Regions from separate parts of the Streptomyces sp. NPDC037013 genome, predicted to be linked through region 2. Evidence: riboswitches for the same ligand, from Rfam matches in the RefSeq annotation. Region 2 holds a riboswitch; the other holds the start of a gene.

Region 1 (4,816 bases), on a different contig from region 2:
GCGAGCAGGCCGAGGTCGCGGAGAACATCGTCTGAACCCCGGCCCGGACCGCCCTACGCCGGGCGGTCGTTGAGGATCTTCTGGAAGAGCCGGTGATCGCGCCACGCGCCCTTGATGTACAGGTAGCGCGGCGCGATGCCGTACTCCTCGAAGCCGCACTTCGTGAGCACGCGCTGCGACGCGGTGTTGTGCAGCAGGGTGCCCGCCTCGACCCGGTGCAGACCGAGGGCACCGTCCGCCGCCGCGCAGACGTGCCGCGCCGCGGCGGAGGCGAGGCCGCGGCCCACCTGTTCCGCGTCGATCCAGTAGCCGAGGTTCCCGCTGCGCGCCGGTCCCAGCACGATGTTCGACAGGGCGGCGTGCCCGACGATCTCGTCGCCGCGGACGAGCACCCAGTGCGCGGACCGGCCCGCCCTGCCGTCCTCCACCTGCCCGCGGACCCGCTCGGCCTGGCCCCGCGCCGTGTAGAAGGAGGCGGGCCTGACCGGGTCCCAGGGGTCGAGGTGCTCGCGGTTGCGCCGGTACGCGCGCGCGAGCGCCTCCGCGTCGTCCGGCGAGACGGGCCGGATGGTGACATCGTCCGTGAGGGCGGCCTCTCCACTGATCATGCCCTCAGCGTACGAGGGGCCGCCCGTCCGGCGTCAGCGGCCGCCCGCCACCTTCAGGATCGTGCCCGTCGCGTACGAGGCGTCCCGCGACATCAGCCAGGAGACGGCGGCCGCGACCTCCGCGGGCTCCCCGGAGCGTCCCATGGGGATGCCCGCCGCGAGCTTGGCGGGGCGCTCCGGGTCGGTGTGGAACTCGGTCCAGATGACGCCGGGGGCAACGGCGTTGACGCGGATGCCGTCCGCGGCGACCTCCTTGGCCAGGCCGACCGTCATCGTGTCGACGGCGCCCTTGGTGGCCGCGTAGTGGACGTACTCGCCGGGGCCGCCGAGGGTGGCCGCGACGGACGAGACGTTCACGATCGCGCCGCCGCCGTTGGTCTTCATGTCCCGCACGGCGCGCCGGGCGCAGAGCAGATAGCCGAGGACGTTCACCTCCAGTGTCCGGCGCATGCCCGCCACGTCGGCGTCGGCGAGGGGTCCGACGGGGCCGCCGACGCCGGCGTTGTTGACCAGGCCGGTGACCGGGCCGAGCTCGGCCGCGGCGGTGTCGAAGAGACGGTCGACGTCCGCCTCGTCGGCGGTGTCGACCCGGACGGTGACGCAGCGGCGGCCGGCCGCGCGTACCGTTCCCGCGGCCTCCTCGGCCGCCTCCTCGTTCGAGCGGTAGCCGATGAGGACGTCGTGGCCGTCCTCGGCGAGACGGGCGACGACAGCTGCGCCGATACCGCGGCTGCCGCCGGTGACGACGGTGACGGGGTGGTTCTGCACGAGGGACCTCCGGCTGTGGGTGGCTGATTGTCGCGCCGCCCGGGTGCGGGGATCGCCCGCGCCCGGATCACCTCGTCATCCTACGAACCGGTGATCTTCGTCGGCGGCCCGTTCCAGCCGGTGGACGCCGCGGGGTTCAGACCCCGGAGAGGCCGGCCGCCCGCAGGGCCACGCCCACCGGCGTGCTCCCCGCGATGCCGCGCCGCAGCCGCAGTACGTTCCGGCTCGGCTGCCACTGGGCGGGGCCCGTGTGGTCGCGCAGGAGGGCGCGCAGCCGCCGCGGGTCGTGCGTCCACAGCTCCGCGGGTACGCCGCGGGTCGGGCCGAGCAGATGGAGGGTGATCCGGCCGTCGTCCGCGACATCGTGCGAGGACAGGAGCACGTCGATCACCGTGCCGGGGTCGGTCGCGTGGCCGGGGGTGCGGGTGTCGTACGGGTGCGTCATGGTGCGCCTTCCGGAGTCGTGGACCCCGGTGTCGCCGACCCCGGTGATCCGCCGTTCCCCGTGCGCGCCGCACGGGGCGGGTCGTCACCCGGGGCACCCGCGACGGAGCGGGGTGCCGTCCAGCGAGCCGGGGCTTGGCGCTGGAACTCGTGACCCGTCCCGACCGTAACACGGCCTTCCGGAGGCCTGCCCGGGGTTTTTCCGGCCCGGGGCAGGCCCTCTCCGGACAGGACCTACTGGGCCGGCGCCGGGGTGACGGCGTCCTCCGGTGCGGCCTTCCCCGCGGGCAGGCTGTCCATGAACGAGCTGACCGAGAACACGGCGTTGCCGGGTCCCGCCGGGCCGTAACCGGGCGGCGAGGTCAGGCCGTTGGCCTCCATCGTGGCGCGGTAGGCCTCCAGGAGCCGCACGTGGTACTCCAGGGGCGCGCCCTGCGGGTTCGCCTTGCCGAGCGGCGTCGTCGGCTCGGGGCACCAAGTGGTGAAGCGGGGCGTGATGCCGCGCGACATGAAGTACTGGAGTCCCTCGACGGTCGAGTCGATGGCCTCGTCGACGGTCTTGAAGCCGAACGGCTCGGCCATCTCCACGCCCGCCACGAAGTTGGGGATGACGTTGCGCGGGCCGAAGACCTCGGCGGAGTCCAGGATCCGGCGGTGCCACTCGTCCCGGCCGACGTAGCGCTCCTTGCCGGGGCAGTACCGCTCGAACAGGTAGGGGTCCCACACCTCGTAGTTGGGGTGGTAGATCCGCACGCCGTAGTCGTGGAAGCGCTGGACGTCGGCCTTGGGCAGCGCCTGGGCGACGACCTTGCCGATCCAGCGGCCGGGGAAGCGCTCCTCGATGGCCTTCGCGTACTGGCCGTAGAAGTCGGCCTCGTCCTTGCCCTGGAGCTGCGTGGTGATGGCGCCACCGGTGAGCGTGTACGCGGTGGAGGCCTTCGCGGTGTCGTACTTGTCGATGATGGCGAGGGCTTCGAGGACCTCGTCCATCGGCTTCACGCCCGTGTAGGGACGGCCCGCCGCCTTCTGCTGACGCCAGTTGTGGTTGATGTCGCAGTACTGGCACTCCTCCTTGGCGCCGAAGTACTGGCAGACCCGGAAGACCGTCAGGTAGATCAGGTAGCCCCACTGGATGGTGGGCGCCACCTCCATGACGGACTTGCCGTTCTCCAGCGTGTGCCGGTAGTAGTCCGGCATCGGCGGCAGGCCGACGTCCGAGATGCGGGCGCCGTCCAGGTAGAGGCCGAGCACGCCGTTGTCGTCGGCGGCGACCCGGTAGGGCGAGCTCGGGTTCACACGCACCGAGACGACGGTGCGGCGCAGCTCGTAGGGGCCGCCCGTCAGGACGATCTCCTCCGGCGGGCGGCGCAGCGCGGCGGCGCCGAGCTCCGGGAGCGTGCCGTGGTCGAAGGAGAAGATGAAGTACGACTTCGGCTTGACCTCGCCGCCTTCGTTGTCGCTCAGCGCCGACTCGTCGAAGGCGATGCCGCCGCGCAGCAGATCCTCCTTGATGACGGCTTCCCGCGGCACGTGCGGGAACCGTTCCATGAGTGACTCGATGAGTTCGGTACGGCTCTCGCTGCGGCTTGGCATGGGCCGGGCACCTCGGATCCTGTCGTTCGATCTGTTCCGTCCACGCTAATACCCTGCCCATCCGTTCCGGATCCGGCTCCGGTCTCGGGGCGTCCGGAGCCCGGGTCTATGCTTCCAGGAGCTTCGTCACGACGCGGTCGAGCGCCTCGATGTCGTCCGGCGGCAGGTCGAGCAGGGCGTCCGGCGGTGTGGTGAGGATCTCGGTGGCGCGGGCGGCCGCCGCCCGGCCCTCCTCGGTGAGGTGGACCAGCTTGGACCGGCGGTCGTCGGGGTTGGCGATGCGTGCGGCGAGGCCGCGCCGGACGAGGTCGTCGACGATGACGGTGGTGTACGGCGGGTCGGCGCCGAGCCGCTCGGTCAGTTCCCGCAGGGTGATCGGGCCGCCGGTGAGGCGGCGCAGCGCCCTGATGCGGCTGAAGCTCATCCCGAGGCTCTCGGCGACCGTCTTGCGGCGGTTGTGACGCTCCATCAGGAGCGTGTTCAGTCCCTGCCAGACTCGGGCAGCCGTTGCGGCGGTCGCGTCGTCCCCTCGGTGCGGCTCTTGGTCGTATGGGCGCTCCATCGGGCGTTCCCCGTCTCCTTCGTCTCCTCGGCGGCGAGCCCGGCGGCCGTGCGCCGCGCCGTCGCCCGGGCCCAGCGCCCGGAGGTGAGCGTACCCGTGACCAGGACGGCGGCCCCGCAGCCGGCGATGATCCACCAGGCCGTCCGGCTCGCATCGGTGAAGGCGGCGGTGTCGCGGTGCGCGGCGCCCGCCATGAGGGCGCCGATGACGGCCACGCCGAGGGTCTGCCCGACCTGCCGGCTGGTGGAGGCCACCGCGGCCGCGACGCCCGCCTGGGCGCGGGGCATCCCCGAGACGGCGGTGTTGGTGATGGGAGCGTTGACCAGCCCGAAGCCGGTGCCGAAGAGCAGGTAGGCGACGATCAGCAGGGGTGCCGGGAGGTGGGCGGAGTAGGTGAGCGCCTGGAGCACGGCGCTCGCGCACATGGCGGCCCCGGCGAGGAGAAGGGGCCTGCGTGGCCCGCGCGAGGCCACCATGCGGCCGGAGAGCGGCGCGGTCAGCAGCGCCATGACCGCCATGGGCAGCATGTACAGCCCGGCGTGCAGCGGGTCGAGCCCTCGTACGTCCTGTAGGTAGAGGGTGCTGACGAAGAGGAAGCCGCCGAGTCCGGCGAAGGTGGCCACCGCGATCACGGTGGCGCCCGTGAACGGCGCGGAACGGAAGAACCGCAGGTCGATGAGGGGGTCGGTGCGCCTCGGCTCGTAGCGGAGCAGCCCCAGCAGCGCGCACAGCGCCGCGAGCGCGCTGCCGGCGACGACGGGTGAGGTCCAGCCGCGGCCCGGCGATTCGATGATGGCGTAGGTGAGGGCGAGGAGCAGGACGACGACGAGCACCTGGCCGA
Region 2 (4,816 bases):
TGGTCCAGGAACCACTGCGCGGGCGGCAGCGCGGTCGCCGCGGCGGCCAGCCGCTTGGTGCGTTCGGCGCGCTCCGCCGCCGGCATCACGAGGCCCGCGTGCAGGGCCTGTGCCGTGGCCGACACGTCGTACGGGTTGACGGTGAGGGCGTCCTCGCCGAGCTCCTCGTGGGCGCCCGCCTCCCGCGAGAGGACCAGCGCACAGCCCTCGTCGGAGACGACGGGGACCTCCTTGGCGACGAGGTTCATGCCGTCGCGGATGGGGTTGACCAGGGCCACGTCCGCCATGCGGTAGGCGGCGAGGGAGCGCGCGAAGTCGTCGTCGACGTGCAGCAGGACGGGGGTCCAGCCGGGCGTCCCGTACGTGGCGTTGATCGACTCGGCGACGCGGGAGACCTCCGCGGTGTACTCGCGGTAGACGGCCAGGTCCTGCCGGGAGGGGTAGGCGAAGGCGACGTGCACGACGCGCTCGCGCCACTCGGGGCGGGTCTCCAGGAGTTCCCGGTAGGCCAGCAGGCCGCGGACGATGTTCTTGGAGAGCTCCGTGCGGTCCACCCGCACGATCAGCCTGCGGTCCTCGCCGTCCTGCCGGCCCGCCTGCTCGCGCAGCGTCCGCATCCGCTCCTCGACGTCGTCCCGCCGCGAGCGCTCCCGCAGGAAGTCCGCGTCGGCGCCGAGCCCGTGCACCCCGATCCGGGTGCCCGACGTACCGCCGAGGATCCGCACGCAGCAGTCGGTGAACGCGTCGGCCCACCGGCCGGTGAGGAAGCCGAGCCGGTCGGCGCCGAGCATGCCGTTGAGCAGCTGCTCGGACACGTCGTCCGGAAGCATCCGGAAGTAGTCGACGGGCGCCCACGGGGTGTGCGAGAAGTGGCCGATGCGCAGGTCGTCGCGGAGCTCCCGCAGCATGCCGGGGACCAGCGTCAGGTGGTAGTCCTGCACGAGGACCGCCGCGCCGGGCGCAGCCTCCGCGGCCAGCGCCTCGGCGAAGGCGCGGTTGTACGTCTCGTACGCCGCCCACTGGGCGCGGAACTCCGGTCCGAAGGCCGGCTCCAGCGGCGTCTGGTAGAGCATGTGGTGGACGAACCACAGCACCGAGTTGGCGATGCCGTTGTACGCGTCCGCGTGGACGTCCGCGTCGATGTCCAGCATCCGGACGCCGGGCTCGCCGACGCCGCGCCGCACCGCCTCGCGGTCACCGTCGCCGAGCGCCGCGCACACCCACAGTGCGGCGGGGTCGTCGGCGGAGTCACCGATGGCGCTGAGCCCGGAGACCAGGCCGCCGCCACCGCGTTTGGCGGTGAGCTCCCCGTCCTCCCCGACCGTGTACGAGACGGGGCCGCGGTTGGACGCGACCAGGACCTGCGCTGCTGACGATGCGGACTCGGAGACCATGTGGCAAAACGTAGCCCGTGACGGGGTCGGGCAAACGTACGGCCCCGCTCCGCGTACGGCCCGGCCGGATGTGTCGCGTGCCGGGCGGCCCCGGCGCCGATCACCCGCGACGGGCAATGTAGGCAGAGCGCATGATCGGCGCGGGTTACGCCACGCGGCGACGCGCGTACTCCGCGACATCGGTCATCGGCGGCCGCTCCTCCGTGTCGACCGCGTACGTCCGCGGCACGAACCCGCCATCGCCCCGCTCGAACTGCGTCAGCTCGGGACGCAGGAGATGGCCGCGGGCGAGCCGCAGCTGCGCCGTGCGGTAGATCGCCGCCGCCATCCGGCCGAGCGCCTGCCCGTCCTGGTGCCGGTGCCTGCGCACCCCCACGTCCACCTGCGCGAGCGCGTCCAGACCCACGGTGTGCAGCGCGTCCACGAGCAGCCCCAGCTCCACGCCGTACCCGACGGGAAACGGCAGCCGCTCCAGGAGCGACCTGCGGGCGGCGTACTCACCGCCCAGCGGCTGGACGAACCCCGCGAGGCGCGGCCAGTGCATGTTCAGCAGCGGGCGCGCCATCAGCTCCGTCACCCGGCCGCCCTGCCCGGCCGCCTCGCCCAGCGGCCGGTCGTACATCGCCTTCACGAAGGCCACGTCCGGGTCGGTGAGCAGCGGGCCCACTATCCCCGAGACGAAGTCCGCGGAGAACTCCCGCAGGTCGGCGTCGACGAACGCGACCACGTCCCCGCCCGTCACGAGCAGCGACCGCCACAGCACCTCGCCCTTGCCCGGCACGGGCGCGATGCGCGGCAGGATCTCGTCCCGGTGCACGACCCGGGCGCCCGCCTCGGCGGCGGCCCGCGCCGTGCGGTCCGTCGAGCCGGAGTCGATCACCACGAGCTCGTCGACCAGCGGCACCTTCTCCATCAGCTCGCGGCGGATCTCGGCGACGATCGCACCGACCGTCTCCTCCTCGTCGAGCGCGGGGAGCACGACGCTCACCGAGGTGCCCGAGGCGCGCTTGGCCGCGAGCAGCAGCTCCGACGGCCGGTCGGCGACGGACCAGGAACGCCTGCTCAGCCACTGCTCGACCTCTTCCAGCACGGTCGCGGTCCTCCCATATGTGATCCATCTCGCGGTTCGGACGACTATCTCAAGGGTCCGGGGCTTCGGTTACAGTCTTGAACAACGCCGGTGGCCATCGCATGTCGGGGTCGCCGCCGCGTTCGAGATCGACAACTGCTGGACCACAATCGAATACCGCTCATCCAGAGGGGCAGAGGGATACGGCCCGTTGAAGCCCCGGCAACCACCCAGCCGCGCGTCGCAGGACGCCAGTGTCACCGTGCGCGCGAACAGCGCCGCGAGGCTCCCGGCTCGGGAAGGTGCCAATTCCGTCTCGCGGCGAGATGCGTCGCGAGGAAGATGAGGAGAAAGGGCCTCGCCTCCATGGCTGTGCAGACTGTCGCCACCGAAAGCACCACCTCTTCCGTAGACCTCGGCCCCGCCTCGGGTCTTTCCTGCCGGGAGTGCGGCACCACGTTCCCCCTCGGCCCGATCTTCGCCTGCGTCGAGTGTTTCGGCCCCCTCGAAGTCGCGTACGACCTGCCGCTCGGCGACCCGGAAGCCCTGCGCAAGCAGATCGAGGCCGGCCCCGCCAACATCTGGCGGTACGCCCCCCTCCTGCCCGTCCCCGCCGACGTCGCCGACAAGCCCAACCTGAACCCCGGCTGGACCAAGCTCGTCAAGGCCGACAACCTCGCCGCCGAACTCGGCATCCAACAAGGCAAGTTGTTCGTCAAGGACGACTCCGGCAACCCCACGCACTCCTTCAAGGACCGTGTCGTCGCGCAGGCCCTCGAAGCGGCCCGCGCCTTCGGGTTCACCACCCTCTCCTGCTCCTCCACCGGCAACCTCGCGGGCGCCGTCGGCGCCGCCGCAGCCCGCGCCGGCTTCCGCTCCTGCGTGTTCATCCCGCACGACCTGGAGCAGGGCAAGGTCGTCATGGCCGCGGTCTACGGCGGCGAGCTCGTCGGCATCGAGGGCAACTACGACGACGTGAACCGCTTCTGCTCCGAGCTCATCGGCGACCCGCTGGGCGAGGGCTGGGGCTTCGTCAACGTCAACCTGCGGCCGTACTACGGCGAGGGCTCCAAGACCCTCGCGTACGAGATCTGCGAGCAGCTGGGGTGGGTCCTTCCCGACCAGCTGGTCATCCCGATCGCCTCGGGTTCGCAGCTCACGAAGATCGACAAGGGACTCAAGGAGCTCATCGCCCTTGGCCTCGTCGAGGACAAGCCGTACAAGATCTTCGGCGCCCAGGCCGAGGGCTGCTCGCCGGTCTCCGCCGCCTTCAAGGCCGGCCACGACGTGGTGCGCCCGCAGAAGCCGAACACCATCGCCAAGTCGCTCGCCATCGGCAACCCCGCCGACGGCCCGTACGTCCTGGACATCGCGCGCCGCACCGGCGGGGCGGTGGAGGACGTGAACGACGAGCAGGTCGTCGACGCGATCAAGCTCCTCGCGCGCACGGAGGGCATCTTCGCGGAGACCGCGGGCGGCGTGACCGTCGGCGTCACCAGGAAGCTCGTCGAGGCCGGACTCATCGACCCCACGCTGACCACGGTCGTGCTGAACACCGGGGACGGACTCAAGACGCTGGACGCCGTCGCCGAGACCTCGCAGGCCACGGCGACCATCAAGCCGAGCCTCGAGGCGTTCCGCTCCGCGGGTCTCGCCGGCTGAGGCCGTAACGTCCTTGCGGGACGGCTGCGGCTGGTCGCGCAGTTCCCCGCGCCCTGGAGGGGCGGCCCCCGCGGCGCGCCCCCTTGATCTACCGAGGTGAATCCATGAGCGTCAACGTCCGCATCCCCACCATCCTGCGCACCTACACCGGCGGCAAGGCCGAGGTCGCCGCCGAGGGCGCCAACCTCGGCGAGGTCATCGCCGACCTGGAGAAGAACCACACCGGTATCGCCGCCCGCGTCCTGGACGACCAGGGCAAGCTGCGCCGCTTCGTGAACGTGTACGTCAACGACGACGACGTCCGTTTCGAGCAGGGCCTGGAGACCGCCACCCCGGACGGCGCGGGCGTCTCGATCATTCCGGCCGTCGCCGGCGGCTGACCTTTCCGCAAGTACCCTGCGTTATCTGAATTGCCCCCTCCGCGAGAGAAACGGAGGGGGCAATTCTGCATGGTTGAGCGCGGTACAGTTGGGAAGCGTGCTCCGCCGTTTGTGCCGAGCGCATATACGAAGTCGGCGCGGAGCCGACAAGAAGCAGCCAATGCGCGCCGCCCATTTCAGCCCTATGCGGCTTTTGCCCGGCCCGACTTGCCCTGAATTCCGGCAAATTCTCCGCATATTACCGATCGGGCCCGCCCAGAATTCTCGTCCGATTGACCTGTTGCAGACGGCAGTTGGACAGATACATTCAG

Evidence for each region. Region 2 has a riboswitch for S-adenosylmethionine ahead of thrC (threonine synthase). Riboswitches for the same ligand answer to the same signal wherever they lie in the genome.
Region 1: it holds a riboswitch for S-adenosylmethionine, as region 2 does, so the genes downstream of both, ACZ7DY_RS02515 (hypothetical protein) here and thrC (threonine synthase) in region 2, are expected to answer to the same signal.

What each region holds. Positions count from the first base shown of each region.
Region 1 is NZ_JBVJRV010000001.1:632,688-637,503, reverse strand. It holds gene ACZ7DY_RS02530 (amino acid permease) at 1-35, shown strand, start outside; gene ACZ7DY_RS02525 (GNAT family N-acetyltransferase) at 54-608, opposite strand; gene ACZ7DY_RS02520 (SDR family oxidoreductase) at 642-1,376, opposite strand; gene ACZ7DY_RS02515 (hypothetical protein) at 1,513-1,821, opposite strand; SAM riboswitch class IV at 1,867-1,976, opposite strand; gene ACZ7DY_RS02510 (radical SAM protein) at 2,055-3,413, opposite strand; gene ACZ7DY_RS02505 (MarR family winged helix-turn-helix transcriptional regulator) at 3,520-3,882, opposite strand; gene ACZ7DY_RS02500 (MFS transporter) at 3,894-4,816, opposite strand, start outside.
Region 2 is NZ_JBVJRV010000007.1:482,687-487,502, reverse strand. It holds gene ACZ7DY_RS27575 (alpha,alpha-trehalose-phosphate synthase (UDP-forming)) at 1-1,394, opposite strand, end outside; gene ACZ7DY_RS27570 (glucosyl-3-phosphoglycerate synthase) at 1,540-2,484, opposite strand; SAM riboswitch class I at 2,642-2,812, shown strand; gene thrC (threonine synthase) at 2,806-4,125, shown strand; gene ACZ7DY_RS27560 (MoaD/ThiS family protein) at 4,230-4,505, shown strand.